One region of the Pantoea sp. CCBC3-3-1 genome, then DNA from elsewhere that is predicted to be linked to it. Evidence: predicted binding sites of a transcription regulator. Region 1 holds the regulator's gene; each other region holds the start of a gene.

Region 1 (8,056 bases):
TTTAGCGTACCGAATCCGGCTGCGGCAGAAGATTTCCTGACGACCATTAACCCGGAGTCGCTGGTTATCCGTCAGGGCTTCGTCGAGCCTGGTCTGCAACAGGCGCAGCCTTCAAGCCCTTATCAGTTTGAGCGCGAGGGCTATTTCTGTGCTGACAGCCTGTATTCTACCAGCAGCAAGCTGGTGTTTAACCGTACGGTTGGCCTGCGTGATACCTGGACAAAAACCGGCGAGTAAATACTCTTGCTGAGCAGAACAACGCGACCCTCGGGTCGCGTTTTTTTTCACTTCATTTTATTAACTCATCTCTTACAATAAAAATATAACATGTTTTTGGTCATATTTTTCTCATTAAAATATCACTATTAATTGATAATTCGCGCCGCGAAAAATAGTATGTCGGAAGCTTTCATGATGGGAATTAAAATATTTTTTTTAGTTAAATATTTTATAAGAAAAAGGATTTTTATATGCAGCATTCTGTTTTTTTTCGAAATTCTTTGGGCATCGCTATCGTTTCAGTCATCGCTTTTAGTGGAACGCTCTATTCCACTCAGGCAGAAGCTGCTGGATTTATTGATGATGGCACAATGAACGCAAATCTTTATTACTGGCAACGTCATCGTGAACGTAAAGAGACGGATCCTGCCAGTAACCATTATGGGCAATATCAACAGAATCTTCATCATTCTACTTTTAATGGCAGTCTCGACTTCTCATCGGGTTATGCAGCAGATGTCATTGGCTTAGATCTGGCAGCATTTGGCGTAATGGAAATGTCAGGGAAGGGGCCAGCGGCACCTAACGAGATTGCGTTTAGCGATGCCAAAACCCGCTGGGATGAAAAGTGGCGCGGTGATAAAAACGGCGCAACTATTTATAAAGCGGCGGTAAAAGTTAAAATTCAGGATTACTGGTTACGTGCTGGTTATATCCAGCCCGCTGGGCAAACATTACTGGCCCCGCACTGGAGCTTTCTGCCCGGAACTTACCGGGGAATAGAAGCTGGTGCAATATATGATTTCGCGGAAGCGGGCGCGCTGTCTGTTTCCTATATGTGGAGCGATGAATATAAAGCGCCATGGTATCGCAATATGTATCAATTCCGTAAAGCTGACGGAAAAACCGGCATATCTTATCTGCACTCCATTGGCGCTAAATATGATTTTAAAAACAATTTAATTATTGAAGGCGCACTGGGTCAGGCCGCTGACTACATGGATCAATATTTTAGTAAGGTTTCCTGGGCCTTCCCGGTTGCAGGAAACGATCTTCGCGCCAGCTGGCAATTTTACGGCGCACAGGACAAAGAGCATGGCGGGGCGGCTAACCCTAACGACGTGTATGACGGGCTGGCCTGGTTACAGGCACTGACGCTGGGCTATACGGCAGGTCCGCTCGATTTTCGTCTTGAAGGGACGATGGTCAAAGCCAACGGCAATCAGGGGTTTTTTCTGCAACGCATGACGCCCGGTTATGCCAGCTCGAATGGACGGCTTGACGTGTGGTGGGACTCGCGTTCGGATTTCAATGCCAATGGTGAAAAAGCCCTGTTCGCTGGCGTGATGTATGATCTGAAAAACTGGCAGCTGCCGGGCTGGGCGGTTGGAACGTCATATGCCTACGGCTGGGATGCGCGACCCTCAACGAATCCGCTTTATGACCAACACAGCCGGCTGAAAGAGTCTGCCTGGAATCTGGATCTGCTCTATAACGTGCAGCAAGGGCCGATCAAAGGCACCTCATTCAAGCTGCATTATACCCGCTATCAAAATCATTCCGATATCCCAAGCTGGGGCGGCGGCTACGGCAACATTTTCCAGGATGAAAAAGACCTTAAATTCATTGTGATGGCACCTTTCACTATTTTTGAGCCGGGCAGGCCATAAGCGCCGGTGCGGCATGTTGCGCAGGAAATCGAATAAATCTCTTACTCACGGACAAGGAATACGGATGAACAGGTTCAAAGCCAGTCTTGTTGCAGTAGCGTTGATGTCAGTATCAGGAACTCATGCCGCGCTTGCGGACCAGAAAATTGTCGATCGGATTAGTCAATTCGATGTGAAGTATAACGTCACCGATAATCAGGCCGCACTGCACGGGGTGGATTGTGCTGCACTGGGTGCCGACTGGGCCTCCTGTAACCGGGCTACCATTACGTTAACGAATCCAGGTCCGGCGATAAACAGTCGGGACTGGGCAATTTACATGTCTAACGTTCATCAAACGCTGAAGGTGGAAAACGACCAGTTCCGCATGGTGCATATCGTTGGGGACTTAACGCGACTGGAACCTACAGAAAAATTCAAAGGTTTTGCGGCGGGTGAATCGGTGGAAATCCCGATAATTAATGAATACTGGCAGCTGTTTATCACTGACGTGATGCCGCGCTGGTATGTCACGTCGGGGGATGCCAGGCCAAAAGTTATCACCAGCACTGATTCGGAAACACTAACGAATTTTGTCGAGCCTTTCGGCGATCGGTGGAAGCGTATTGCGGATGATAAAAATGTACTGATGGACGCTGCCAGCCGCTTTGAGAAAAACAGTGATGTGATCCCGCTTCCTGCTTCAGCGTTGCGAGGGCAGATTGTACCAACGCCATTACAGGTTAACATTCTGCCTGAGGATGCCGATCTGTCAAAGGGCGTCAGGCTTGATCTGGCTGCGCTTTCTGCTGATAAAGCGCTGGCGGTAAAACAACGTTTTGAGCTACTGGGACTGAAAGAGCAGGAGAAGGGCTATAAAATTTCCACCCGCATTGCGGGGGATACGTTGAGCAAAACGCTGGCGGTTGCGGGTGGTTATCATCTGACCATCGGCAAAGAAAAAGCGGAAGTGGTCGGTTACGATCAGAGCGGCGTGTTTTATGGTTTGCAGTCAATCCTCTCGCTGCTTCCTGCCGACGGCAGTGCGAAAATCGCCACTTTGCAAGCCAGTGACGCCCCACGCTTTGCGTATCGTGGCGTTTTCCTGGATGTGGCTCGTAACTTTCACAGCAAAGCCGCGATAATGCGCATGTTAGACCAGCTGGCGGCCTGGAAAATCAACGTGTTCCATTTCCATCTTAGTGATGATGAAGGCTGGAGAATTGAGATCCCCGGCTTGCCGGAACTGACCGAGGTAGGCAGTAAACGCTGTCACGATCTCAGCGAGCAACGCTGTTTACTGCCGCAGCTGGGTTCAGGGCCGGAAAGTGATAACAACGGTAGCGGCTATTTCAGCCGTCAGGATTATATCGCGATAGTGAAATATGCGGCGGCGCGTGGCATTGAAGTGATCCCGGAAATCGACATGCCTGCGCACGCGCGCGCAGCCGTCATCTCAATGGAGGCACGTTATAACAGGCTAATGGCACAAGGGAAAACCGCTGAAGCCTCCCAGTATCGTCTGGTCGATCCGACCGATAATTCGAATACGACTTCAGTACAGCTCTACGATCGTACCAGCTATCTTAATCCTTGCCTGGCTTCGTCCCTGCGCTTCACCGATAAAGTCATCAGTGAAATCCAGGCGATGCATCGTGAAGCCGGGCAGCCGATCAACACCTGGCACTTTGGCGGTGACGAGGCCAAAAATATTCGTTTCGGCACCGGCTATTCCGATATAAATAAACCTGTTGCGGGAACCGGCCTGCTCGACATGAGTAAAGAGGATAAGCCGTGGGCGAAATCACAGGTCTGTCAGGCCATGATCAAAGATGGCAAAGTCGAGGACATGGAACATTTGCCCAGCTACTTTGCGCGACAGGTCAGTCAGCAGGTGAAACAGCACGGCATTGGCAGAATGCAGGCGTGGCAGGATGGCCTGAAGGATGCCGAAAGTTCTCAGGCCTTTGCCACGGAGCACGTTGCGGTTAACTTCTGGGATACGCTGTACTGGGGCGGCTTTGATTCAGCCAATGACTGGGCGAACAAAGGTTATCAGGTCATTGTCTCTAACCCGGACTATGTCTATATGGATTTTCCGTATGAGGTGAATCCGCTGGAGCGCGGTTACTACTGGGGAACGCGCTTTAGCGATGAGCGTAAAATGTTCAGCTTTGCGCCGAATAACCTGCCACAAAACGCAGAAACCTCCGTAGACCGCGACGGCAAACCTTTTTCCGCGAAATCGGATAAAGCCTGGCCGGGCGCTTATGGCTTATCCGCCCAGCTGTGGAGCGAAACCGTGCGGACCGACGATCAGATGGAATATATGATCTTTCCTCGCGTTGTTTCGGTTGCCGAGCGGGCCTGGCATCGGGCTGCATGGGAGCAGGATTATCAGCCGGGCAGAGAATATATCGGTGGGGAAACAGCGCATGTTGACCACCAGGCGCAGCGAAAAGACTGGCAGCGATTTGCTAATCTGTTGGGGCAGCGTGAGCTGGCAAAACTGGATAAATCAGGTATTCACTACCGTCTGCCGGTGCCGGGCGCACGCATCGTTGCTGGCAAGCTGGAAGCCAACATCGCATTGCCAGGGATTGCTATCGACTACTCGCTTGACGAGGGAAAAAGCTGGCAGCGCTATGACCAGGCCGCGCAACCTGAGGTGAAGGGGAAGGCGATGGTGAGAGCGGTCAGCAGCGACGGCAAGCGCTTTAGCCGGAGTGAAACGCTGACAAACTGATTTACAAAATCTGAACAGCAGACGAAAAAAAACCGGTGAATTTCACCGGTTCTTTACTTGCACAGCTTACTTATCGTGCAGTGATTCGTCTTCGCGGCAGTCGCCGGTTGCGCAGTGACCATACAAATAGAGGCTATGGTTGCTGAGCTTGATGCCGTGACGTTCGGCGATATCACGCTGACGGGTTTCGATTGATTCATCGCTGAACTCGATCACTTTACCGCAGTCCAGGCAGATAAGATGATCGTGATGATGCTGCTGCGTCAGTTCGAAAACAGATTTACCGCCTTCAAAATTATGACGGGTCACGATACCCGCGTCGTCAAACTGGTTCAGAACGCGGTAAACCGTCGCCAGACCAATTTCTTCGCCCATATCGATCAGGCGTTTATATAAATCTTCCGCACTGACGTGATGGCTCTCTGGTTCCTGAAGCACTTCCAGAATTTTCAGTCGGGGAAGCGTGACTTTCAGGCCGGCCTTCTTTAATGCGGTGTTATTGTCAGTCATGCGGATATTGTCCTGTTACTTTGCTAGTCACTAAGTGGCTGAAAAGCCCTGAGCATCGGTCGACGCAAAAGCTGAGCGTCTCATTATAGAACTGATGCTTCGAAATAGAAACCACAGCGGGATTGCGCAACCGTTGAGGGAAGTAAGGATGAAAAGTCGTTACGTCCGGGAAAGCAAGTACCCATTTTCGCTGAGTTAACATTTCGCGCTGCCTCATCGCTGCCGCCGCCAGGGCGTAAGGCATATTGATGAGCTGGGTGACCGATGGCGTTATTCTACAGTTTTGCAGATGAAAGTTACAAATATGTACCTATTACTTCTATAGGAAAAAACAGTGACCCGATGTGAGATAGCTCGCACATCAGGCCCTTTCCTTATGCCTCAAGAATCTCTTTCAGCTGGAGTTCTTCATAAATCTGTTTGACCCACTTTTCGGTACGTTCGTTGGTCAACTCCGGCTGACGATCTTCATCGATGGCGAGGCCGAGGAAGTGATTGTCATCCGCCAGCCCTTTAGAGGCTTCAAAATGATATCCTTCGGTTGGCCAGTGACCGACGATGACCGCGCCGTTAGGCTCGATGATATCGCGGATAGTGCCCATCGCATCGCAGAAGTATTCTGCGTAGTCTTCCTGATCGCCACAACCAAACAGCGCAACCAGCTTACCGTTGAAGTCGATCTCTTCCAGCGTAGGGAAGAAATCGTCCCAGTCACACTGGGCTTCGCCGTAATACCAGGTTGGGATGCCCAGCAGTAAAATATCAAAGGCTTCAAGGTCTTCTTTGCTGCTTTTAGCGATATCATGAACTTCCGCAACCTCTTTACCGAGCTGCTTCTGGATCATTTTTGCAATGTTTTCCGTATTGCCCGTATCGCTGCCAAAGAAAATGCCTACGATTGCCATGATGTTAATAACCTCTTAAAACTTATAATGGAGGCGGCTAGCCTGCTTGTGTTAACGGCAATGATAGCAGACAGATTCAGGGGGATAAATCAGTAATCCGTCCGCATTTGTCGCTTTGTGCTTTGCCGCTGTATGAGCGTATTAGCGCTCAGGATGGGCCAGCTGGGCCATCACCATTTCTTCAATCAGCTCGCTGCGGCTCATATTACGCTGCTCGGCAAGCTGGTTCAGAGCATCAACCGCGTCACTGTTCATTTTCAGTTCCACGCGCTTCAGCCCGCGCACTTTATCACGCTTAAGCTGATTGCGTTTGTTGATACGCAACTGCTCATCACGCGTCAGCGGATTGGTTTTCGGTCGTCCCGGGCGACGCTCATCTGCGAACAGATCGATCGTGGTGCGGTCCGTGTTTTCTTTTGCCATAGAATCGTGATACTGAAAGGCTGGAGTTCTGATGGATTGAGCCATGATGTCACTGTCGTTGAGGCAGCGACAAAATTTTAGCGCGCCATCATACCCCAGTGAAAGTCGTGACGACAATGATTTAGCTTTTTAACAACCTTTTTGTTTCTGCTGAGCAAAAAAACGGCTGATAGCGCGTAAAACAGCATCAGGTTTTTCTGCATGCACCCAGTGACCCGCGCCGGCAATCACATGTGCGCGTGCCGCAGGGAACTGTTTCAGCAGTGCTTCACGATATTCCTCCGCCAGATAAGCGGAGAGTTCACCGCGAATAAACAGCGCCGGGCGTTGCCAGGCAGGCAGCGGTTGCCAGCCGATAATTCGATCATAGCATTGCCACAGCGCAGGGACATTAAATCGCCAGCGGCCTTCATGAAAGGACTTCAACAGGAATTGAATCACCCCTTCTTCATTGATTGTCTGGCGCATCAGGGCAGCCGCTTCGCTACGCGAGGTGACGCCGGCTTCGCTTACCGCATTTAGCGCCGCAAAAATCTCATCATGGTGACGGGTAGGGTAGGCGACCGGCGCAATATCAATTACCACCAGCTGTTCAACGCGTTCTGGTGCGAGGGAAGCCAGCGCCATTGCAATTTTTCCGCCCATCGAATGCCCAATAACCGCAAACTGCTCTACGCCCGCGTCATCCAGCGTTTCCAGCACGTCCTGAGCCATTTCCAGATAGTCCATTTTTTCAGAACGGGGAGAAAGTCCATGGTTGCGGACGTCCAGCTGGATCACCGGACGATCGTTTTTCAGGCTGCGGGCCAGAACGCCCAGATTATCCAGATTGCCAAAAAGGCCGTGAATCAGCACGACGGGCGAGTCAGAAACCGCAGATTGTTCAGATTGCAAGCGAGCATTCAATTTCATGGCAAAGTTCTTACAGTGGAAACGAGGGGTTAGGGTATCATGGAATCACGATTCTCTGCCGGACTGACCAGATGAATCATGACCCTCTTTTTGCGGCATATTCTGACTTTTGCTGGCAAACAGGGCTGGCGCTACACCCCGGCAGGATTTAACTTTATAATCCTCGTGTTAGAGTTGAACGATCGCTACCCACTTGAGGTGCGCCCGAATCAGCTCTTATCAGCAATAATCGTACTGGATCAAGATGAAAACTATTGAAGTCGACGAAGAGCTCTACCGTTATATCGCCAGCCACACTCAGCATATTGGTGAAAGCGCCTCTGACATTTTGCGCCGCATGCTTAAATTTTCCGCAGGCCAAAGCGCGCCGGCTGCGCCTGTCGCTGTTTCCAGCGCGACTGGCGAGAAAGTCGCAGCGCCTGTAAAAGAGGAAGCACGTCCGCAGGATCGCGTTCGCGCGGTTCGCGAGCTGCTGCTGTCGGATGAGTATGCTGAACAGAAAAAAGCGGTTAACCGCTTTATGCTGATTTTGTCGACTTTATACAATCTGGATCCCAAGGGATTTGCCGCCGCGACAGAATCACTTCTGGGCCGCACGCGCGTTTACTTTGCAGGTAATCAACAGACCCTGGTACAAAACGGCACCCATACCAAGCCACAGCATATTCCTGGGACGCCGTACTGGGTGATCA
Region 2 (8,056 bases), 1.7 Mb from region 1:
GAAAATCTGACCCTTACCACATCGGGTGCTGAAGCTTATGGCGCGTTTACCGCTACCAGCGGGCAACTGACCTTAACCGATTCAACCATCAACACCTCCGGTGATGCCGGCCACGGTATTGTCTCCGGTGGGAATGTCTCCGGAGAAAATCTGACCCTTACCACATCGGGGACTGAAGCTTATGGCGCGTGGGCCGTAGATGGCGGGCAGCTGACCCTGAATGATTCCACTATTACCACAACCGGTGTTACCAGCTTTGGCCTGGCAGCCCGTAACGGCACCTTAACCGTGACGGATACCGATATAGAAACCTCAGCCAGTAACGGACGCGGGGTCTACATCAAGAAAACCAGCAGCCTGGATCTGAAAAATTCAACCATTACGACTTCTGGCGAGCTGGCGCACGGTCTCTATGCGGATAGCAGCAGCGCTGCCACCCTGGCAAATATCTCTCTCTCCACCGCTGGCGATGCCGCTTATGGCATGGTCATTGCGAACAGTACCGTGGAGAGCAGTAATGATACGGTTTCCACCCAGGGCGAAGGCAGCGCGGGGATTTACGCGGCGGCTGCCTCAACGGTCACTGCCAGTAATTTGACGCTGAATACCAGTGGAACGGATGCCCATGCACTCATTGCTTCGCTTTCCACCATGAAACTCACTGACAGCACGGTGACAACAACCGGTAACGCGGTGGGTCTGAATGTGCTTAATAGCGCGGACAACCAGCAAAGTACAATCACGCTGGATAATGTCGCGTTACGCAGCGAAGCGTCAACCGGCGTCTTAGTTAAGGGCGCGGTGCTTGACCTTGGACTTAGCAACGGCACCCTGGTATATGGCGGCGATGGCGTGGCATTAAGCATTCAGCCGACAACGTCGTCGGAAGGGGCGATCACTTACTCACAAGCTGACGTTACAGCGGATAACAATGTGACTTTACTGGGCGATGTGATTGCGGACAGCTACGACAGCACGCTTAATCTGTCGCTCTCCAACAGTTCAACGTTAAACGGTGCGACGCAGAACGTTAATCAGCTAATCCTCGACAATACCAGCAGCTGGCTGATCACCGGTGATTCAAACGTAAATAACCTGTTGCAGAACAAAGGCACCGCTATTTTTACCGGCGATTCTGGCTTCAGTACGCTAACCATCGATGGCGATCTGACCGGCTCGGGTCAGTTTGTAATGAATACGCAGCTTGGTGACGACAGTTCTGCCACCGACCGAATTCAGGTTAACGGCAGCGCGTCCGGGGATTACGTGCTGACGGTGAATAACAAAGGCGGACTTGGAGCGGCGACCAGCGCCGGGATTTTATTAGTCGACGTGGCTGGCGATGCGCAGGCGGCCACCTTTAACCTGCGCAATAACAGCGTTGTAGCAGGAAACTATGAGTATTTCCTCAACAATATCAACGATAACAGCTGGTATTTGCAGGCGAGCTATACGCCTGTCGATCCCGTAACGCCTGCTACCCCCGCGGATACTGCTGACCCGGCCATCCCGGCCGACACCGCTGAGCCGATTACTCCAGCCGATCCGGCGGAGACTACCGAACCCGACTCCCCGACAATCCCGACAGCGCCCGGACCAGTAACCTACAGGGCTGAAACGGCAGGCTACCTGATTGCGCCTTATCTCAATTCAGCCTACGGTTTTGCCACAATCGGCAGCTGGCATGAGCGGGTTGGGGCGGCACAGAAAGATCGCACGGCGTGGGGAAGGGTGTATGGCCGCCATGATAATTACCAGGCGGGGCGTTTTGCTTTTGATGTGAACACCGCGTTTGTTCAGCTGGGTGGCGATCTTCTGAAGAAGGATTTGGCAGAAAGCTGGCATGTGACGGCCGGTCCGATGATCACCCTTGGACACCAGACCAGCAGCAATAAGGACACGGCCCGTAGCGCGCGAGCAGGGCTGTCTGTGGACGTAGGAAAAATCGAGACCAACGCTTACGGCATCGGCGCCTATCTGACTTTCTGGAACGATAGCGGCGCGTATCTCGACAATGTTGCGCAGCTCACCCGCTACAGCAACAACTTCTCCAGCCAAACCAATGCCAAAATGGACAGCTACGCAACCGTGTTGTCGATGGAAGTGGGCAAGCCTTTTACGCTGGTGGATAAACTGAAGCTGGAACCTCAGCTTCAGGCAATGGGGCAGTATATGAACATCAGTCAAACCTACTCCAGCGGCGTTAAGCTGAAGGATCAAAACCTGATGATGGCGCAGCTACGTGAGGGAATAAGGCTGGTTTACGACGGGGCGAACATCAAGCCCTACATCCAGGGCGATGTGGTACAGATGCTGGGGCATACGCCAGGCATTGATATGAATAATGAAACGCTCAGGCCTGACGTCCGTCGGGGGTTTTGGCAGGCAAGCGCGGGCGTCAGCGCCAGTCTTAATCCCCGTTTCAGCGTCTATAGCCAGGTTAAATATTCCCACAGCTTCGGGCCGGGGAGCGAAGGTTATACCGGAAACCTGGGCCTCAAATATCAGTTCTAACAGCAAGATACCGCCTGAACGTGATTCAAGTGGGCCTTCGGGCCCATTTTTTACGCGGTTGCCGAAAGGAAGAAACAATTTTTGAAATTGCTAATAACAATGAAAATCATTATCATCCGCAACTATTAATATAAACAACAGTTGCTCAAAGATTCATGAAAACACCCTTCGCAGCACCTTATACCCTTTTTCGCACCCATGGAAAAACCTCGTTAATCGCTATCTTCTCACTTGTCAGCAGTCACGCCGCTGTGGCTGCTGAGAGCCAGACGTTAACGGTTAACGCCGACCAGGCTGAAAGCGGCAGCTACAGCCAGGATACCGCGACCACCGCAAGTAAAACGAAAACGCCACGTAACGAAACGCCGCAGTCCGTCAGCGTGGTCACCAGGCAAGTGGTTGATGACTATCAGGTTAAAACCGTTGATGACGCCATGAAATTTGTCAGTGGCGTTGCGCAGGGCAATACGCTGGGCGGCATTGAAGATGGCTCTGTTAAGCGCGGTTTTGGCTCCAATTCCGATGGCTCAATCTTTATTGACGGCGTACGCAGTAACCAGGGTCTGTCGATGGATTCGACGATCGACCACGTGGAAGTGCTGAAAGGCTCCTCTTCGCTGCTGTATGGGATCCTCAATCCCGGCGGCGTGATCAATCTGGTGAGTAAAAAACCGCAGTATGAATGGAATACGCACATTGCAGGTAGCACCAGCAGCGTGGGTGGCGGCAGCGGCTCCGTTGATATCACCGGGCCACTGGGCAACGGTTTTGCTTTTCGTCTGATCGCCGAGCGGCAGCGTGAAGATTACTGGCGCAACTTTGGCGTCAATGAACATACGCTTATCTCGCCTTCACTGAGCTGGTTTGGTGAAAAAGCCTCGTTCAATATCAGCTATACGGAATACAAGTTCGACGTCCCGGTCGATCGCGGGACGGCCTTTATCAATAAAAAGCCGGTTAATATTCCCTATAACGAACGTCTGGACGACAGTGCTAACCACGCTTACGGCAAAAACAAGCGCCTGAACGTTAATTACGCCTATAACCTGGATGAGACATGGCAAACACGCTTCAACTCCGCGTGGATGCAGCGTCGCTACGACAGTAATGAAGTGCGGGCAACGGCCATCGATACCACGACCGGCATCGTTTCGCGCCGTGCAGATGCCAACCGTGGCTTCAATCACCAGACCACTTATCTCTCCTGGGATATTGGCGGCAGCCCGGAAATCTTTGGCATGCAGCACGACGTCATGTTTGGTGCGGATTACGAGCAGAACGAAACCTACAAAGCTTATTCTTATCGCGGCAAGGTGTCGAAGACCTTCAACATGTACGATCCGGTCTATGGTGAAGAGCCGCCGGTCAATGCCAGTACCGTCTCCGATGCCCAGAGCAATCTACGCACCAATCTCTACAGCCGTTCGCTGTTTGCCAAAGACAGTATTCACCTGAACGACAAATGGATCGCGGTACTTGGCGGCCGCTATCAGCGCTATACCCAGACGGCCAGCAGCGGCTGGTCGAACCCGGCAACCACCCTGAACGACAGAGGCGATGCTTTTCTGCCGCAGATGGGGCTGGTCTATAAAGTGCTGCCGGATCTCTCGTTATACGGTAGCTACAGCCGCTCGTTTACGCCTTCGACCCAGACGGATGATGACGGCAACGTCGCCTCTACCGAGAAAGGGACGACGTATGAAGTGGGCGCTAAATGGCAGATGGTGCCGGCAGTTTCCGCCACGCTGGCGCTCTACCGCATCGACGAAAAAGACATGTCTGTGCTGATTAACGGCAGCACGCGCAACATTCCCAAAGCGCGCTCAACGGGCGCAGAAGTGGAAATTAACGGCGAGCTGGCACCGGACTGGAATCTGATCGCGACCTACAGCCACGATAAAACGGAAATCGTTGAGGATGACGTCAATCCGGACAACGTGGGTAACCGTCTGGTTAACGCACCCACCAATATGGCCAGCCTCTATCTGACTCACGGCATGCGCTTTTCCTGGCTGCCGGGCGAACTGCGCGTAGGTGGCGGCGCTCGTTATGTGGGCAACCGTGCTGGCGATCCGGAAAACAGTTTCACCATGCCGGACTACACCGTTGCCGATGCCTTCGTTGCCTGGGACAGCAAGCTGGTAGGCAAACACACTCAGCTGAAAGTGAACATCAACAACCTGTTCGACAAAGAGTATTATGAGTCGAGCGGCGGTAATCTGCGCGTCAGCGAAGGCGAGCCGCGCGTGGTTTACGTTTCTGCCGCAGTCGATTTCTGATCGCCGTTGCCCAAGGATAAGCGATGAAAAAAACGCTGATTGTATTGCTGATGCTGGTCAGCAGCGTGGTACAGGCGAAGACCGTCACTGATATCTTGCAGCGTAAGGTGGCGGTGCCGGACAATCCGCAGCGTATTGTGGTGGGGGAAGGGCGAATGCTCTATACCCTGGCGCTGGTGGAAAAAGGCAATCCTCTGCAACGCGTCATTGGCTGGCCTGCCGATTTGCAACATTACGACAGGCAAACCTGGACGCGGTACACCGCCGCGTTTCCGGCTATCAAAGCGATTCCGATTATCGGTAGTGCGAATCCTGGGCAAATCAGTGTGGAAAAGGTTATCGCACTGCAACCTGACCTGGTGATCCTGCCGGTCTATGCTAAAAAGCCCAGTGCGCAGGACAGCTTGCTGATGCAGCTGACAGAGGCAGGGATTCCGGTGATTTACATTGATACCCGCGTTGATCAGCTGCATAACACGGTGCCTACCCTGCAACTCCTTGGTGACGTGTTAAACGACCAGGCGAAAGCACAGCGTTTTATCGCTTTTTATCAACAGCATATGGACTTTATCCGTGAGCGCTTACGGCAGGCAAAACCGGCCCGAACCCGTGCGATGATCCAGCTGCATCTGGGGCGCCGTGAGGAGTGCTGCACGACTGTTGGACGCGGTAATCTTGCCGATCTGCTGGCTTTTGCGGGTGGTGATAACATTGCGGCCGGGCATTTTGGTAGCGTATTTGGCCAGCTGAGTACGGAGGCGGTCATTGCCGCGAACCCGGATGTTTATCTGGCGACGGGGATGTCAGGTCCGCAGCAGGCTGATCAGCTACAGCTCGGCCCGCAGGTGACAAAAGCTGCTGCACACCAGAGCTTTGTGCAGGCAGTGGCACGAGAGACGGTTATCTCGCAGCTTGCCGCCATTCGTAATGGGAAAGCGACGGCGCTGTGGCACAATTTTTACCTCAGCCCGTGGCATTTGCTGATTGCTGAAGTCTTTGCCAAAGCGCTCCATCCGCAGCTGTTCAGCGATTTGGATCCGACGAAAACGCTTGATGAGATGAACCGTGAGTTTCTGCCATTGCCGGAAACGGGAACCTACTGGACATCACTGAGCGGCAAGAAAAATGAGTAATGCTCCCTGAGCTGCACTGTCTTAACAACAGAAAAAAGCCCGCGAATATTCGCGGGCTTTTTATTTATCGCAACAGCTATTCGTTGATGTTGGGATGCTGATTGATCAGGTGCTTACGCTTGGCTTCCAGCTCGGCGATCTGCTCGCTGATATCATCGATTTTGCTTTCGATATTATCGTGATGTTCCTGCAACAGCTCTTTAGCCTCATTCAGATCGGAAGCGGCTGGCGTGGCGCCACGCAGCGGCATATTGGCCGTTTCCTTCATCATGATACCGGTGATCAGACCGACAATTGCGACAACCATCAGGTAGTAGGCTGGCATATAAAGGTTGGCGGTATATTCAACCAGCCAGGCAGCCAGTGTAGGCGTCAGGCCTGCTACCAGAATCGAGATGTTAAAGGCGCTTGCCAACGCACTGTAACGAATGTGAGTAGGGAACATCGCCGGTAACGATGAAGCCATAACGCCGGTAAAGCAGTTAAGAACCACCGCCAGTATCAGCAGGCCGGCAAAAATCAGCCCCATCACATTACTGTTGATCAGCATAAAGCAAGGGATAGCCAGCAACAGCAGCGCAACGCTCCCGATAATCACGAAGGGACGACGACCAAACTTATCGCTCATCAAACCCATTACCGGCTGAACAAACAGCATGCCGATCATGATCGCGATAATAATCATTACCCCGTGATCTTCGGAGTAGTGAAGGTTATGCGACAGATAGCTTGGCATGTACGTCAGCAGCATGTAGTAGGTGACGTTAGTGGATAAAACCAGACCAATGCAGGCCAGCAGGCTTTTCCAGTGCTTGGTGGCAATCTCTTTAAACGACACTTTCGGACCGTCGGCCAGACCTTCACGATCGCCCTGTTCCAGCTTATCAACGTGCTGCTGAAACGCCGGGGTCTCTTCCAGCGCGTTACGCAGATAGATACCAATCAGCCCCAGCGGCAGAGCGACGAAGAACGGAATACGCCAGCCCCAGCTAAGGAAATTAGCTTCGCCGACTACGGTTGAAATCAGTACGACCAGGCCTGCACCGGTAACAAAACCGACGATTGAACCGAAGTCCAGCCAGCTGCCCATAAAGCCACGTTTGCGGTCAGGCGAGTATTCGGCGACAAAAATCGATGCGCCGGTATATTCACCGCCGACCGAGAAGCCCTGAGCCATTTTACAAAGTAGCAGCAGGATTGGCGCCCAAATGCCGATGGAGGCATGAGAGGGTATCAGGCCGATACAGAAGGTACTGACCGACATGATAACAATGGTTATGGAGAGGATTTTCTGACGGCCGTATTTATCACCGAGCGCACCAAAGAACAGGCCACCCAGCGGTCGGATCAGGAAAGGAACGGAGAAGGTTGCCAGCGCGGCAATCATTTGCACGCTTGGGTTAGCGCCCGGGAAAAACACCTGGCCTAAAGCGTAGGCTACGAATCCATATACCCCAAAGTCAAACCACTCCATGGCATTACCCAGCGATGCGGCAGTAATGGCTTTGCGTAACCTGGCATCATCAATGATCGTTACGTCTTTTAAGCCAATCGGCTTAACACGCTTCCTACGTAGCTTCATATAAAACACCCTGTAATTGTCTGTTTCCCAATTAAATTTTTGCCCATTTGGCGCTCAGCCGTATGATGGCGGCAGGCAAAACAGGTCAAATTGTGTGTTGCTTTTTTGCTCAGAACAGAGAAATGTAGCGCATTTGTACTTCGCTTAGCATTTTTCTGTCTGTATTCATTATATCTTCTCTTCGCCCTGCAACATAATTTCTACCAGAAATCAGATTATGTAACAATTTGTAACATTATCTGCCGTGAAAACGCTTTTGTCTTTTAGGGCGGGCAAAACTGCCTCTGCTCAAGCTTTCCCAGGGTCAGTACGCCTTTTTATTTATTGATTTTGAAAAGGAACAATAAACAGAAGATAATAGCATTGAGAAAAAAAACCTCTAATCCGTTATTCCATTTTTATTAACGATAAGACAATTGTTGATTTTACGGTTGCGTGCTTTGCGATGATGGGTAATACTGCCAGCCGCATTTTTGCGGAGAGTGCAATGTATAATATAAGAACTGGTTATGAAAATGACTGGCTGAATATGCTGGATCGTGTTGAAT
Region 3 (8,056 bases), 2.2 Mb from region 1:
TTTCTTTGGCCTGCTGTACTGGCTTACCGGTAATTTGCTTATCGATCGCGATAACCGGACAAAAGCACACGGTACGATTAACCAGTTGATCGATCAGTTTAAAAAGAAAAAAATCTCTTTCTGGATGTTCCCGGAAGGGACGCGCAGCCGTGGTCGTGGTTTGCTGCCTTTTAAAACCGGCGCCTTTCACGCGGCAATGGCGGCAGGTGTGCCGATCATTCCTATCGTGGTCAGCAACACGCATGACAAGATCAAACTCAATCGTCTGAAAAATGGTTTGGTGATTGTCGAAATGCTGCCACCGGTTGATACGCAAGCTTTTGCCGATCTGTCCGTACGCAAGCTGGCGACCCACTGCCGCGAACTGATGTCAGCTAAACTTGATGAGCTGAATGCAGAAGTTGCTGCCCGGGAAGCCTCCGGGAAATTGTAGTTCCGGCTTGCTATTCGCAGGCGGGAAAGGCAGTGATAATTGCGGTTTTTAGCCGGTTTCCGTAAAAAAGCGGCCTGACTTCAGTCAGCCACACAGCACTTATCAGAACCATAATAAATGGATAGCAGCCTGTCTTGCAGGCTGACTTTTCGGTTACGGAGTTTGTATGTCCTTCAGTCGACGTCAGTTTATTCAGGCATCGGGCATTGCGCTGTGCGCCAGCGCATTGCCCGCCAGCGTCCGTGCCGCCGGGCTGGACAATGCGTTACCGGTGCCGCCGCTGATCGAATCCCGGCGCGGACAGCCTATTTTCCTGACGCTGCAACGTAGCCACTGGTCATTTACCGGCGGCAGTAAAGCGCAGGTTTGGGGCTTTAACGGCCTCTACCTGGGACCGACCGTCCGGGTTTGGAACGGTGATGACGTTAAGCTGATTTACAGCAACCGGCTAAACGAGTCAGTTGCCATGACGGTTAGCGGCCTGCAAGTACCGGGCGCGCTGGCAGGCGGCGCTGCAAGAATGATGTCGCCTGGCGTTGACTGGTCTCCGGTGATGCCGATCCGTCAGGCAGCGGCAACCTGCTGGTATCATGCCAATACGCCAAACCACATGGCACCGCACGTCTACAACGGCCTGGCAGGGATGTGGCTGGTTGAAGATGAGGTGAGCAAAAGCCTGCCGCTGCCGAATCATTACGGCGTTGATGATTTCCCGTTGATTATTCAGGATAAACGGCTCGACAACTTTGGCTCACCGGTTTACGACTCGCCTTCAGACGGCGGCTTTATTGGCGACACGCTGCTGGTTAACGGCGTACAAAATCCGTTTGTAGAAGTCTCACGCGGCTGGGTTCGCCTGCGTTTGCTCAATGCCTCTAACTCGCGCTGCTATCAGCTGCAAATGAGCGACAGCCGGCCGTTTAACGTTATCGCCAGCGATCAGGGCTTTCTGCCTGCACCCGTTGCCGTTCAGCGGCTGTCGCTGGCGCCGGGCGAGCGCCGTGAAATTCTCGTGGATATGAGCCAGGGGGATGAAGTCTCGATTACCGCGGGCGAGGCCGCAGGCATGGTTGAGCGTCTGCGCGGCTTGTTCGAACCGTCCAGCATTCTGACCTCGACACGGGTACTGACGCTGCGGCCTACCGGCCTGCTGCCGCTGGTAACGGATAATTTGCCGATGCGTTTGCTGGCCGATCAGCTCATTGAAGGCAGCGTCAGCCGTACGCGTGAATTCCGGCTTGGTGATTCGCAGCCGGGTATCAACGGGGTGCTATGGGATTTGGCGCGCATTGACGTGCAGGCACAGCAGGGCAGTTATGAGCGCTGGATTGTGCATGCCGATCTGCCGCAGGCGTTTCATATTCAGGGCGTGATGTTCCTGATTAAAAACGTTAATGGCGCTCAGCCGATGGCGGAAGATCGCGGCTGGAAAGATACGGTATGGGTGGATGGCAGCGTTGAGCTGTTTGTTTCCTTTACCCAGGCGACCAGCGAGCATTTCCCGTTTGTCTATTACAGCCAGACGCTGGAGATGGCCGATCGCGGTTCCGTAGGGCAGTTGCAGGTTCAGCCCGCAGTCTAATCAACAAGCCCCGACCTCGGCCGGGGCTTTCCTTTAGTTCAGTTCATCCGGGTTTGGTCCCAGACGGTTGCCCTGATCCAGCTTGGTGATTTCACTGATTTCTGGTTTTTCCAGACGGAAATCAAAGACCTCAAAGTTTTCCGCGATGCGTGATGGCGTAACGGATTTCGGGATCACCACCAGGCCGCTGTCCAGATGCCAGCGGATCACGATTTGTGCCGGCGTCTTGCCATATTTTTTCGCCAGCTCTTTAATGATCGGCCGATCGAAAACGCCTTTACCGCCCTGTGCCAGCGGACTCCATGATTCGGTTTGGATCTGGTGCATCGCGTTCCAGGCATGCAGGGTGCGCTGTTGCAACATCGGGTGCAGCTCTATCTGATTGATGACCGGGCGAACACCGGTTTCATCCAGCAGGCGTTTCAGATGCGTTTCCTGGAAATTACAGACGCCGATGCTTTTTGTCAGCCCCTGCTGTTGCAGCTCGATCATCGCTTTCCAGGCCTCGACATAGTTATCTTTCGCCGGACACGGCCAGTGCATCAGGTAGAGATCAACCTGTTCAAGCTGAAGCTTTTTCAGGCTGGTCTGTAACGCTTCCTCCGCATTGAGCTGATCGTCATTCCACAATTTTGTGGTCACAAAAATATCGTCTCGCGCGACAGAGCTTTCCTGCAAAGCCTGACCAATACCTTCCTCATTTTTATAGATAGCGGCAGTGTCAATGGAGCGATAGCCAACGTCCAGTGCTTTCAGCGCGGCCTGGCGTGCTTCGTCGATGCTGGCCTGCCAGACGCCCAGGCCAAGCTGGGGCATCATATTGCCATCATGAAGTTTAATAATCGGTTGATCTGCCATGTTATCTCCTTTGCAGCGATTGAACCGGCGACTCTGTGCCGGTGAGTGACTCTAAGTCTAGTTGAGATTAGGGCGGAGTTTGCTGAATACCTTTTCATAGTGGCAAGCCGGTGACATACGCTCAATGCCCGTTCCTGTCATATTCTTGCCTGTTTCTCCAGGATGCTGGAGGATTGGTAGCGGATTGGGCATGATGAAACCGGGAAAATTTCGAGGAAAAGAAATGACAGTGGATCGCAATACGCTTTGCGCCCGGCTCGCCAGCCAGGTGGTGGAACTGGTAACGTCCGGCGCCTCTGCTCAGGCGTTACTGCCCGATATCCGGCTGATTTACGCTAACCAACCCAGCGGTCGGACGCCGGTGCTTTACGCTTCCGGCATCGTGATTCTGTTCCAGGGCCGTAAAACCGGCTATCTCGGCAGCCATATTTTTCATTATGACGCCACGGAATATCTGATGCTAACCGTGCCGTTGGCAGTTGAGTGCGAAACCTTCGCGACGGAACAGGCGCCGCTGGCGGGCATACTGCTCAATGTGGATCCGGTGAAGTTGCAAGATTTGCTGATTGATATTGGTGATGACGACAGCTTTCAGCCACAGCCGCAGACGCGAGGGATCCACTCTTCGCCGCTGACCGAAGCAATGCTTTGTGCCGCGGAACGTTTGCTGGATGCGCTAAAAAACCCCCGTGATGCCCGGGTACTCGGCCCGCAAATCGTCCGTGAGATCCTTTATCACGTTCTGCTCGGTCCCTGCGGCGGCGCGCTGATGGCGCTGGTGAGTCGCCATACGCAGTTCAGCCAGATTGCCCGTGCACTGCGGCGCATTGAGCGTCACTACACCGACAATCTGAGCGTGGATCTGCTGGCGGCAGAAGTGAATATGAGCGTGTCGGCTTTCCATCATAACTTCAAGGCGGTCACCAGCACCTCGCCGCTACAGTATCTGAAAAGCTACCGGCTGCATCAGGCGAGAATGCTGATGCTGCACGAAGGATTAAAAGCCAGCGCGGCAGCCATGCGGGTTGGCTACGAAAGCGCTTCGCAGTTCTCCAGGGAGTTCAAACGTTATTTCGGCGTGACGCCGGGTGAGGAGATAACCCGCATGCGGCAGGGCGTGTAAGCAGGCCGGCTGGCGGCCTGTTTAAGCCCGTTTTTTACGTTTAAGCACCAGCGTAATGCTGCCAACCAGTCCCGCGCAGAGCAGGACCAGCGGTAAAAGCATCAGAATGGTCATCACCTGATCCTCATGGCGCTTGATAAACGGCACCTGGCTAATTGCATAGCCCAGCGAAACCAGAATACCGACCCACAGCAGGCCGCTCAGCCAGTTAAAAAACTGAAAGCGGCCATTTTTCAGGCCGGAAATCCCCGCCATCGTCGGCAGTAACGTGCGGACAAAGGCCAGAAAACGGCCCGCCAGCAACGCCAGCAGCCCATGGCGGTGAAACAGATTCCAGGCTCGCTGATGATATTGCGCCGGCAGATGCATCAGCCAGCTTTTCACCACGCGCGTATTCCCCAGCCAGCGGCCCTGTAAGTAACTCATCCAGCAGCCCAGACTGGCAGCCAGGGTCAGGATCAGAACCGTAGGGATAAATCCCATCACCCCTTTGGCTATCATTGCGCCCGCCAGCAGCAGCAGGCTGTCGCCAGGCAGAAAAGCTGCCGGAAGCAAGCCATTTTCCAGCAGCAGGGTGATAAACATAATGCCGTAAATAATCCAGATAACATCCGGATTTGCCAGTGCGGCAAAATCCTGATGCCAGAGCGCCTGAACGATGTCGTGAAGGACTGCCATTTTAAATCCTGTTTAGCGCATGAAGAGGATTATTGTACTGGTAAACCGCATGCGGCATCGTTGATTCGGGCCGCATTAATCCGTGTATTGCACGTTTGTTTAACTTTATTACCGACAATTTTCCAGTCTGGCAAAGCCTGCGGCCAGATCGGCAATCAGATCGTCGACGTTTTCCAGGCCAATATGCAAACGCACCAGCGTTCCGCTAAAGTTCGGGCCGCCAGCAGGACGGATCGCAGCCAGTTCTTCCGGCTGGTTTGCCAGAATCAGCGACTCATAGCCGCCCCACGAATAGGCCATGCTGAAATGCTCAAAGCGATCCAGATACTCCGCCAGCTGAGCGTCGCTTAAGCGGGCCTTCAGGATGAACGAGAACAGGCCGCTGCTGCCGGTAAAATCGCGTTTCCAGAACGCATGACCTTTGCACTGCGGCAGTGCCGGGTGGTTGACCTGAGCCACTTCCGGGCGCTCCGCCAGCCAGTGGGCAACGCGGATGCTGCTCTCTTCATGCTGACGCAGCCGCACGGCCAGCGTACGCAATCCACGGCTGGCCATATAGGCGGTATCGGCGTCGACCATTTGGCCCATCAGATAGGAGTTCTCACGCAGCTGCGCCCAGCAACGTTCGTTAGCCACGGCGGTGCCGATCATCGCATCAGAGTGGCCAATCAGGTACTTGGTACCGGCCTGGATCGAAATATCAATACCGAAATCCAGCGCGCGGAACAGAATGCCTGCCGCCCAGGTATTATCAATCATAATAATCGCTTCCGGCGCTTTACGGCGCACCGCGGCAACGATTGCTGGAATATCCTGCACCTCCATGGTGATGGAAGCAGGCGACTCCAGAAATACCACTTTGGTTTCCGGCACAATCAGGTCAGCGATCCCGGCACCAATGCAGTGATCAAACCAGGTGGTGGAAACATTCATCTTGCTAAGGATTTTAGTGCAAAAATCCTGAGTCGGTTCGTAAACAGAACCGGCCATCAGCACATTGTCACCCGCAGAAACAAAGGCCAGAATCGCGTTAGCTACCGCCGCTGCGCCGCACGGGTAAAGCACACAGCCAGCGCCGCCTTCCAGTTCCGTCATCGCCTCCTGCAATGAGAAATGGGTCAGCGTCCCGCGACGTCCATAAAACAGCTCGCCTTCGGCACGACCCGCCGTAGCACGCTTTTTATCTGCCACGCTGTCAAAAACCAGTGAAGAAGCGCGCTGGATAACACTGTTCACGGAACCCTGGGTGTAACGTTTGCTGCGTCCGGCGGCAATCAGCGCCGTTTCAATGTGTTTAGTCATCGGTATGCTCTGTAAAATCTCAGGTATGCCTTAACGTTAACACGGCAGGCGACAAGGCGAAATTACGCATCTTCCTGAGTGACAAAGTTTCAGTTAAAGCCGCAGGCCGTGGCGAAAAAGCGTGTGATTGTGTAAAAAGTGGCCGCGAAAGGTAAATAGTAATGATAACCACTATCAATTCGGCTTCATTTTGGTATGATCCGCACTGGTTTTTTGCTATCCGTAACTGACGTTGGAGAGACAGCGTGACGAATGATTTGATGCAGACGGATCTTTCCGTCTGGGGCATGTACCTGCATGCAGACATCGTAGTGAAAGTGGTGATGATCGGACTGCTGCTGGCTTCGGTGGTAACCTGGGCGCTGTTCTTCAGCAAAAGCGCAGAGCTAAGCTCGGCGAAACGTCGCCTGAAGCGTGAACAACAGGCCATCGCCACTGCCCGTTCCCTGCCTGAGGCAGCAAAAACCTGCACAGATTTCAAAGCCAACAGCCTGACGTTGCAGCTGCTGAAAGAAGCAGAAAACGAACTGGAACTCTCCGAACGTTCGGAAGACAACGACGGCATCAAAGAGCGTACCGCGTTCCGTCTTGAGCGCCGTGTGGCTTTCTTTAGCCGTCATGCAGGTCGCGGTAACGGTTTCCTGGCCACAATCGGGGCGATCGCACCCTTTGTTGGCCTGTTCGGCACCGTCTGGGGCATCATGAACAGCTTTATCGGCATTGCTCAGACGCAAACCACCAACCTTGCCGTTGTGGCTCCCGGCATTGCCGAAGCGCTGCTGGCAACCGCGATTGGTCTGGTTGCTGCGATCCCAGCGGTCGTTATTTATAACGTTTTCGCTCGCATGATTGCTAACTACAAAGCCACGCTGGGTGATGTTGCGGCACAAATCCTGCTGCTGCAAAGCCGCGATCTGGATCTGGCTGCCAGCAGCGACGCACAGCGTCCGCACTCAGCGCAGAAACTGCGGGTAGGGTAAGCACCATGGCAATGCGATTGAATGAGGATCTCGACAGCAACGGCGAAATGCATGAAATCAACGTCACGCCGTTTATCGACGTCATGCTGGTGTTGCTGATTATCTTTATGGTCGCCGCGCCGCTGGCTACCGTTGACGTTCGCGTTAACCTGCCTGCCTCAACCAGCGCGCCTCAGCCGCGTCCGGAGAAACCGGTTTATCTTTCTATTAAGGCAGATAAGCAGCTGTTCATCGGCAACAACGCGGTAACCAGCGAGACGCTGCTGGATGCGCTTAACAGCCAGACCGAAGGCAAAAAGGACACCACCATATTCTTCCAGGCGGATAAGTCGGTTGATTATGAAACGCTGATGGGCGTGATGGATAAACTGCGTCAGGCTGGCTATTTGAAGATTGGCCTGATGGGAATGGAAACCGTCTCGAAGTAAATCACAATACGAAAAAAGGGCCGACAACGTGTCGGCCTTTTTTATTACATCTGCACCACCGGTGCGCCGGACTGCTTCGCCTGATACTGGCGAATAAGTCGCTTGATAATCATCGTGCCAATCAGACCGCATACCGCGGCGATCGTCAGCCAGACGCCGGGCATCGCCTTATCGCCCGTCGAGTGGATAAGATAGCTGCAAACGGCTGGCGTGAAGCCGCCAAACAGCGCGGTCGCCAGACTGTAGGCCAGCGAAAAGCCGGTCGCCCTGACTTCTGCCGGCATCACTTCAGCCAGATAAACCACCATCGCGCCGTTATAGCTGGCGTACAAAAATGAGAGCCACAGCTCAGCTTCCAGCAGATGCGAGAAGGTCGGCGAACCCACCAGCCAGTGCAGTACCGGCCAGGCAGTCGCGATCATCAGCAGCGTAAAGAGGATGAGCAGGGGACGGCGACCATAACGGTCGGACACCGCACCCATAATGGGCAGCCAAATCAGATTCGACAGGCCAACGCATAAGGTGACGAAAAAGCTCTGCTTATCGCTCATCATCAATACCGTTTTGCCAAAGGTCGGCGTAAAAGCGGTGATCATGTAAAACATCACGGTAGTGGTGACAACCATCAGCATGCCTGCCAGCACCAGCGCCCAGTTACTCGCCACTGAGCGG
Region 4 (8,056 bases), 2.1 Mb from region 1:
CCGGCAGCGAAGGCGTATGGTTGCGGCTCTCGACCAGTTCGCCAAAGGCTTTGCTCGGTGAGTTGACATCGATAAACAGCTCGCCGCCCGCGTCCAGCCAGCCTTGCAGGCCGCCTTCCAGCAGGGCGACATCCTGATAGCCCAGCGCGCTCAGGCGTTCAGCGGCGATTATGGCCAGCCCTTCACCGTTATCGTAAACGGTAACGGGCGCAGTCAGACGGGGAATGCGGTTCAGCACCTCAATTTCCAGCTTTGACAGGGCGACATTGACGGCGAACAGCGGATGGCCTTCGGCATACTGTGTCTCTTCTCGCACATCCAGCAGCGCCAGTTCCTGACGCTGTAACAGCGCCTGACGAATGTCTTGATAACGACGGGTAGTAAAAGTATCAGCCATGTGAAAGATCCCAGATATTAGGTAGAAATTCGTTGTTATAGCCGGAAATAAAGGGCTTTTCGCGGCCATCTTCGCTATAAACCGCGCGCCTGACTGCCCCGATATTACCGCCATAAACGTGAATACTGATTGAGGTGCGATCGGCAAACGCATTACTGACGCGATGAATATCGCCAACGGCCGGGGAGACCGCTTCCACATCGCCAGGATTCAGGCGTACGGGTTCTCCCTCCGCGTGCAGGCCTTGCGCATCACGACGGAAATTTTGGGAGACTTCAGCGCCGCGCAGCATGCCGATTAATCCCCAGACGCGATGATCGTGTACCGGCGTCGACTGGCCCGGCCCCCAGACAAAACTGACGACTGAAAAACGCTGGCGGGCGTCGGCGTGCAATAAATACTGCTGATAACGTTCCGGGCTGGGCCGGGTAAACGCCTCTCCCAGCCAGTCGTCATCGCGGATTAACTGGCTCAGTAGCTGGCTGCCGACCTGCAAAATTTCGGCTTCCGCAGGCTGGCGATCCAGTAACTCTGCCAGCCCGCCGACAAATTCACGCAGGCGGTAGTGGTTTAGCTCACTCATAAGAGGTCTCCTGGCGGTCCGCTACCTTGTTCGCCTGTGCTGACAGGCTGTAATCAAAGGCCTGATGGACATTTACGGCTTTAGGCAGAACGTGATATTTGAAAAAGAAATCCGCTGACTGTTGCAGGGTTTCCGCCACCGCTGGCGTGAAATCCACCGGGCGGATTTGCGCGCTGGCAATCCAACGCTGAGTAATCTTTTCAGGCATGCCCAGTGATTTCGCCAGCGCAGCAGAAAATTCAGCAGGATGCTGCGCGGCCCAGACCTGAGCTTTTGCCAGTCTGGCTTGCAGATCGGCAATTGCCTGACGCTTAGCGGGATCTTTCAACGACTCTTCCCGTGCCAGCGAGTATGAGTAACCTGAAAGAATGCCTTTGCCGCCGCCTTGCGGCACCAGGACATCCTGATCGACCACCACGGCGGAAGAAACGTAGGGTTCCCAGGTCGCCCAGGCGTCAACGGAATGGCTGGCCAACGCGGCGCGGCCATCCACCGGCCCGAGGAAGCGCAGCGTCACGTCGGAGGGTTTCAGTCCGGCGCGCTCCAGCAACCCCAGCAGCAGATAGTGGCCCCAGCCGCCGCGATTGACGGCAATTTGCTTGCCTTTCAGATCGTTGAGGCTGTGAATGCCGCTATCCGGGCGGGCCAGTAAGGCAATGCTGTCCGGGTTATTTTTCCAGGCACCTACCGCTTTTACCGGGGCGCCTGCGGCATAAACAAACAGGAAGGGCAGATCGCCGGTAAAGCCAACGTCCAGCGCGCCTGCGTTCAATGCTTCCTGCACCGGCGCGCCGGAATCAAAGGAGGTCAGCTTTAAGTCATAAGGCAGGTTATTCAGCTCGCCGGATTCACGCAGGGAGATAAAGCGATCCCCTTTTACGTCACCCAGGCGCAGCGTGACCTTTTCAGCCGCAACCGCAGAGGTGGCGATGGCTGTTAACAGCACGGCGGCGAACAAACGCATCAGGCACTCCTTGCAATACGGCGAGCCGCAACTTTTTCCCGCGTCAGCGGGATCAGTTCTTTACCATAATCCAGCGCGTCGTTCAGCGGGTCGAAGCCGCGGATGAGTACGCTTTCAATGCCTAAATCGTAATAATCGAGCAGAGCATCGGAGACCTGATCCGGCGTGCCGACCAGCGACGTTGAGTTATAGCCGCCGCCAACCAGCCTGGCGATGCCGGTCCATAAGTTCTTATCCAGCCTGTCGCCTTCGTTGGCCGCCGCCATCAGGCGTTCCGCACCGACGCTTTGCGGCTTCGGCAGGCCAAAATCGTGACCCGACGCCAGCAGTTTCTGACGGGCGGTTTCACGAATATATTCTGCTTTTTCCCAGGCTTCTTTTTCGGTAGCGGCAATAATCGGTCGGAAAGAGATATTGAAACCGATTTTACGGCCGTGTCGGGCGGCGGCGGCACGCACGGTACGCACCGTTTCGGCCGCACCGGCCAGCGGCTCGCCCCATAAGGCAAACACGTCGGCGTGGCGAGCGGCAACCTCAATCGCTTCCGGTGAGGAACCGCCAAAGTAGACGGGCAGGTTAGCCTGCACCGGTTTCACGGCGGAAAATGCCTGTTCAACCTGATAATGGTCGCCCTGATGATCGTAAGGCTGCTCAGAAGAGAGGCTTTTTCTCAACACGCTGAGGAAATCGTCGGTGCGTTCATAGCGCTGAATTTTATTGAGATAGTCACCGTCGCGGCGCTGTTCGGCATCGTTGCCGCCGCTGATAATATGTACCGCCAGGCGGCCATCGGTAAGCTGGTCAAGCGTCGCCAGTTTACGGGCAGCCAGCGTGGGTGAGACGAAGCCTGGGCGGTGAGCCAGCAAAAATTTAATGCGCGACGTATGGGCCGCCGCGTGCGCCGTGACCAGAAAACCGTCAGGTTGATCGGACCAGTAGCCCACCAGTATCCGGTCAAAACCGGCTTCTTCATGGGCGCGGGCAAAATCCGCGATATATTGCTTATCGAAAACGGGGCCACTGGCAGGAATGATTTCCGATGCCAGCCGGTGGCCAATCATGCCGAGAAACTGAATGCTCATGGTTAACTCTCCGAAGGGAAGGCCGGCAAGCCGGCACGGAAGAGAAAACCCTATTATCGCAAGGGCCTGCTGTGAAATTCATATATCTGCTGACGTTAGATGCAAAACAGCTATTCACCGGCAGCAGACATAAAAAAAGCGGATCCTGTTGGATCCGCTTTTTCTGTCGACGAACACGGTTAAAGACGGTTAGCTCAATACCAAACCGGCAATCGATGCAGACAGCACGCTGACCAGCGTTGATCCATACAGCAGCTTCAGACCAAAGCGTGAAACCACGTTGCCCTGTTCTTCGTGCAGGCCTTTAATCGCACCCGCCACAATCCCGATTGAGGAGAAGTTGGCAAAGGAAACGAGGAACACGGAGAGGATGCCTTCACCGCGCGGTGACAGCGTACCGGCAATTTTTTGCAGGTCCATCATGGCGACAAACTCGTTGGAAACCAGCTTGGTCGCCATAATGCTGCCAACCTGTAGCGCTTCGTGTGCGGGCACGCCCATCACCCAGGCAAACGGGTAGAACACGTAGCCCAGCACGCCCTGGAAGCTGATGCCGAAAACGGTGGAGAACAGGGCATTGACCGCGGAAATCAGCGCGATAAAGCCAATCAGCATGGCGGCTACAATCACCGCAACTTTGAAACCGGCAAGAATATATTCGCCCAGCATTTCAAAGAAGCTCTGTCCTTTATGCAAATCGTTGAGCTTCAGGTCCTCTTCGCTTTCCACGCGGTAAGGATTGATCAGCGAAAGCACGATAAAGGTGCTGAACATATTGAGGATCAGGGCCGCCACCACGTACTTCGGCTCGAGCATGGTCATATAGGCGCCAACGATGGACATGGAGACCGTCGACATCGCCGTTGCCGCCATGGTGTACATGCGACGCTGCGACATTTTGCCCAGGATATCTTTATAGGCGATAAAGTTTTCTGACTGTCCCAAAATCAGCGAACTTACCGCGTTGAAGGATTCCAGTTTGCCCATGCCGTTAACTTTAGACAGCACGGTGCCGATAGCCCGGATCACCACCGGCAGGATCCGGAAGTGTTGCAAAATACCGATGAGCGCAGAGATAAAAACGATAGGGCAGAGCACGTTAAGCCAGAAGAACGCCAGGCCTTTATCGCTCATATTACCGAATACAAAGTTAGTTCCCTGAGCAGCATAGCCCAGCAGCTTATCGAAGAAGCCAGCGAAGCCCTGGACGAAGCCCAGACCGATCGTTGAGTTCAGGAAGAACCAGGCGAGCAGAACCTCGATCACCAGAAGCTGTATGATAAAACGTACGCGAATGTTTTTTCGATCGCTACTCACCAGCAGGGCCAGCAGCGTCACGACCACCATCGCCAAAGCAAAATGCAGAATGCGGGACATGATTGCTCCAAATTTGAAGGCTGTTATATTTCGCTGCATATTCTATGTAACAAGTTGCAGAAAAACGAGACTAAAGCCTCACTATAATAATTACCTATCGCACAAAATTGATATTTTCCTTTCCCGAACGCGCGGGCTGATGTTCAAAAAAACACCAAATAACTTGTGTGGTTATTCCTTTTAACCTAGATTTAACTTGTTGCGTATCGACTGGGAATGACATACTTTGTCTAAAAGTATAGCCAATGCTATATTTTATAGCGCAGGCTATCACAGCGATAAAAATAACCTATCTAAATGCACTTGATAATCATTATCATTTAAAAGACAATAATAACTTCAGGTGTATCAGCAGGAGTATGTTTATGTTCGAAGGCCGCGCTGCGGAACGAACCATTCGCAGTTCCCGTAAAATTAAATTTGCGCTAATGGGGCCAGCCTTCATTGCGGCGATCGGCTATATCGATCCAGGCAACTTCGCGACCAACATTCAGGCGGGCGCATCCTACGGCTATAAACTGTTGTGGGTAGTGGTTTGGGCCAACATCATGGCGATGGTCATTCAGCTGATGTCCGCCAAGCTGGGGATCGCGACAGGCAAAAACCTGGCTGAACATATTCGCGATCGTTTTCCGCGTCCTGCCGTCTGGTTTTACTGGATACAGGCGGAAATTATCGCCATGGCGACCGACCTGGCGGAGTTTATTGGTGCAGCCATCGGTTTTAAGCTGATTTTTGGCGTCAGTCTGTTACAGGGCGCTGTGCTAACTGGCGTAGTGACCTTCCTGATTCTGATGCTGCAAAGTCGCGGGCAGAAACCGCTCGAGCTGGTGATTGGCGGCCTGCTGCTGTTTGTCGCGGCGGCGTATGTCATTGAGCTGTTCTTTTCGCAGCCGAAAATTGTCGATTTACTTCAGGGCGTTGCCGTCCCGCAGCTGCCAACCGCAGATGCCGTGCTGCTGGCCGCCGGGGTGCTGGGCGCAACGATCATGCCGCACGTCATCTATTTACATTCCTCACTGACGCAAAATCCCAACGGTAATACGCGTTCTGAACGCTACTCTTCGACCAAACTGGACGTGGCTATTGCCATGACTATTGCCGGATTCGTCAACCTGGCGATGATGGCGACTGCCGCCGCCGCGTTCCACTTTAGCGGGCATACGGGCATTGCTGAACTCGATCAGGCTTATCTGACGCTGGATCCGTTGCTGGGACGCGCGGCCGCGCTGGTGTTTGGTTTAAGCTTGCTGGCCGCGGGTCTCTCTTCCACGGTGGTGGGCACCATGGCCGGGCAGGTGGTGATGCAGGGCTTTATTCACGTGCGCATTCCGCTACTGGTACGCCGCGTGGTAACCATGCTTCCCTCGTTTATCGTCATTATGGCTGGCTGGGAACCCACCCGCATCCTGGTCATGAGCCAGGTGCTGCTAAGCTTCGGCATCGCGCTGGCGCTGATCCCTTTGCTGGCTTTTACCGGCAATCGCGAGCTGATGGGCGATATGGTTAACTCCCGCCTGATGCAGGCGGTCGGTAAGGTGATAGTGGTGATTGTTATTGCATTGAACTTCTATCTGCTGGTGGCCATGGCAAGAGGGTTTTAACCGACGGCATACTCCATGCCGGAAAAACATGACACGGCCCGTGAACAGGCCGTGTCATAATCATTACCAGCGATCGTGATGACGCTCGCGTTCGTGATGGCGCCATTCACGGTGGCGTTCACGGTCATGCCATCGCTGTTCACGCTGCCACTCGTGGCGACGACGCATCTCTTCATGACGACGCCACTGTTCGTGCCGCCACCAGCGCCCTTCACCATAGCGATAGTTATTATGCCAGTAACGGCCATCGCGCCAGCGACCACCGTCCCAGTAACGACCACGCGGATCGCGATCGCCTAATTGCAGCGAGACGCCCGGTGCTAAAAAAATTCGGGCGCTGTCGGCGTGCGCTGTGTGCATTGCCAACGGGGACAAACTTGCCAGTAACGTGGCAATAAGCATCAAACGTTTCATTATATCTCCTTATCAACGGCACACCTGCTCCGCTGGGGTACCAGTATTATAAAGAGATTGCGAACGTTTCGCCTGGGAAGTTCTGAAAAGCAGCGCAGGTAATGAGATTGGGAGTTATCTGTAAAAATCCCGCCGCAGGGCGCGGCGGGAAAGGGCTCAGGCGAGGATGGCCTCAATGCGTTCCAGCTCGGCCTGGCTGAAGTCTCGCGCGGCAAGCATGCCGATAGCATCGTCAATCTGACTGGTTTTACTGGCCCCAATCAGCACCGACGTGACGCGGTTGCCGCGCAACACCCAGGCCAGCGCCATTTGCGATAATTTCTGCCCGCGCGCGTTAGCCAGTTCGTTGAGCTGGCGCACTTTCGCCATTTTCTCCGGCGTTAGCTGATCCCCACTGAGGAATTTGCTGCCGCTGGCGGCACGCGAATCATCCGGGATCCCGTGCAGATAACGGTCAGTCAGCATACCGCCCGCCAGCGGTGAAAAGGCGATACAGCCGACGCCCTGTTCAGTCAGCACATCCAGCAAGCCGTTTTCCGGCGCGCGTTCAAACATAGAATATTTTGGCTGATGAATCAGGCAAGGCGTGCCGAGCTGATTAAGGATACCAATGGCTTTTTCAGCCAGCGCTGCCGGATAGTTTGACAGCGCGATATAGAGCGCTTTTCCCTGGCGTACCAGATGGTCGAGCGCGGTCATGGTTTCTTCCAGCGGCGTCTCCGGGTCCGGGCGGTGATGATAGAAGATATCAACATAGTCCAGGCCCATGCGCTTCAGGCTTTGGTTCAGGCTGGCTATCAAATATTTACGCGAGCCCCAATCGCCGTACGGCCCGTCCCACATGGTATAACCGGCTTTCGAAGAGATAATGAGTTCATCACGCAGCGAGTGAAAATCTTCACGCAAAATCCGGCCAAAATTCTGTTCGGCTGAACCCGGTGGCGGACCATAGTTATTGGCTAAATCAAAGTGGGTGATACCGTTATCAAAAGCGTGGCGCAGCAGTTCGCGACTGTTATCGACGCGGGTGCTGTCGCCAAAATTATGCCATAACCCCAGCGAAATGGCGGGCAGCTTAAGGCCGCTGTTTCCACAACGGTGGTAGGACATTGTCTGGTAGCGCTGTGCATCGGGCTGATAAACCATAAAAAAGTTCCTGTGCTGAAAGACCGGGGTAAAAATGAGCGTAGCAGTGTATACGGTTACACCAAATGGATTCGCGCCACAGATCGCAACTTACGGAAAAGTCTCAGGCGTAACGTTCGCTTGCCAGATTGAGGGAAGACCGGCTGTAAATAGAGGCGAAATAATCGGCGATACTGATTACAGCGCTTATTTTAATAAGGGGAAAATCATGCAAAATCTGACCGTTGGAGACTACCTGTTAATCCGGCTGCATCAGGCGGGCATTGGCCATCTTTTTGGTGTACCCGGTGACTATAATCTGCAATTTCTCGATCACGTTATTAACAGCCCGGACATTGGCTGGGTAGGCTGTGCCAACGAGCTGAACGCGGCTTACGCTGCGGATGGTTATGCACGCTGTCACGGCGCGGCTGCGCTACTGACAACGTTTGGCGTAGGTGAACTTAGCGCGTTAAACGGCGTGGCAGGCAGCTATGCGGAGTATGTGCC

Evidence for each region. Region 1 encodes Fur, which represses iron uptake genes when iron is present. Its sites were predicted from a motif close to ATAATAATGAGAACNACTATCAA; they were not measured.
Region 2: the regulator Fur is predicted to act here: its motif matches at 2,608-2,630, upstream of EHV07_RS21890 (TonB-dependent siderophore receptor).
Region 3: the regulator Fur is predicted to act here: its motif matches at 6,132-6,154, upstream of exbB (tol-pal system-associated acyl-CoA thioesterase).
Region 4: the regulator Fur is predicted to act here: its motif matches at 4,707-4,729, upstream of EHV07_RS16495 (Nramp family divalent metal transporter).

Annotation. Positions count from the first base shown of each region.
Region 1 is NZ_CP034363.1:1,399,412-1,407,467, forward strand. It holds gene glnS (glutamine--tRNA ligase) at 1-237, shown strand, start outside; gene EHV07_RS06665 (OprD family outer membrane porin) at 471-1,889, shown strand; gene EHV07_RS06670 (beta-N-acetylhexosaminidase) at 1,954-4,614, shown strand; gene fur (ferric iron uptake transcriptional regulator) at 4,681-5,124, opposite strand; gene fldA (flavodoxin FldA) at 5,499-6,029, opposite strand; gene ybfE (LexA regulated protein) at 6,171-6,452, opposite strand; gene ybfF (esterase) at 6,582-7,364, opposite strand; gene seqA (replication initiation negative regulator SeqA) at 7,609-8,056, shown strand, end outside.
Region 2 is NZ_CP034363.1:4,661,921-4,669,976, reverse strand. It holds gene EHV07_RS21895 (autotransporter outer membrane beta-barrel domain-containing protein) at 1-2,514, shown strand, start outside; gene EHV07_RS21890 (TonB-dependent siderophore receptor) at 2,670-4,793, shown strand; gene EHV07_RS21885 (ABC transporter substrate-binding protein) at 4,817-5,926, shown strand; gene proP (glycine betaine/L-proline transporter ProP) at 6,003-7,508, opposite strand; gene EHV07_RS21875 (hypothetical protein) at 7,954-8,056, shown strand, end outside.
Region 3 is NZ_CP034363.1:4,231,853-4,239,908, reverse strand. It holds gene EHV07_RS19830 (1-acylglycerol-3-phosphate O-acyltransferase) at 1-433, shown strand, start outside; gene ftsP (cell division protein FtsP) at 600-2,015, shown strand; gene dkgA (2,5-didehydrogluconate reductase DkgA) at 2,049-2,873, opposite strand; gene EHV07_RS19815 (AraC family transcriptional regulator N-terminal domain-containing protein) at 3,097-3,996, shown strand; gene EHV07_RS19810 (DedA family protein) at 4,018-4,674, opposite strand; gene metC (cystathionine beta-lyase) at 4,783-5,976, opposite strand; gene exbB (tol-pal system-associated acyl-CoA thioesterase) at 6,222-6,956, shown strand; gene exbD (TonB system transport protein ExbD) at 6,962-7,384, shown strand; gene EHV07_RS19790 (MFS transporter) at 7,429-8,056, opposite strand, start outside.
Region 4 is NZ_CP034363.1:3,538,045-3,546,100, reverse strand. It holds gene EHV07_RS16520 (rhodanese homology domain-containing protein) at 1-397, opposite strand, end outside; gene EHV07_RS16515 (cysteine dioxygenase) at 390-980, opposite strand; gene EHV07_RS16510 (ABC transporter substrate-binding protein) at 973-1,944, opposite strand; gene EHV07_RS16505 (LLM class flavin-dependent oxidoreductase) at 1,944-3,026, opposite strand; gene EHV07_RS16500 (NupC/NupG family nucleoside CNT transporter) at 3,216-4,403, opposite strand; gene EHV07_RS16495 (Nramp family divalent metal transporter) at 4,769-6,007, shown strand; gene EHV07_RS16490 (DUF2502 domain-containing protein) at 6,071-6,421, opposite strand; gene EHV07_RS16485 (aldo/keto reductase) at 6,578-7,567, opposite strand; gene EHV07_RS16480 (alpha-keto acid decarboxylase family protein) at 7,776-8,056, shown strand, end outside.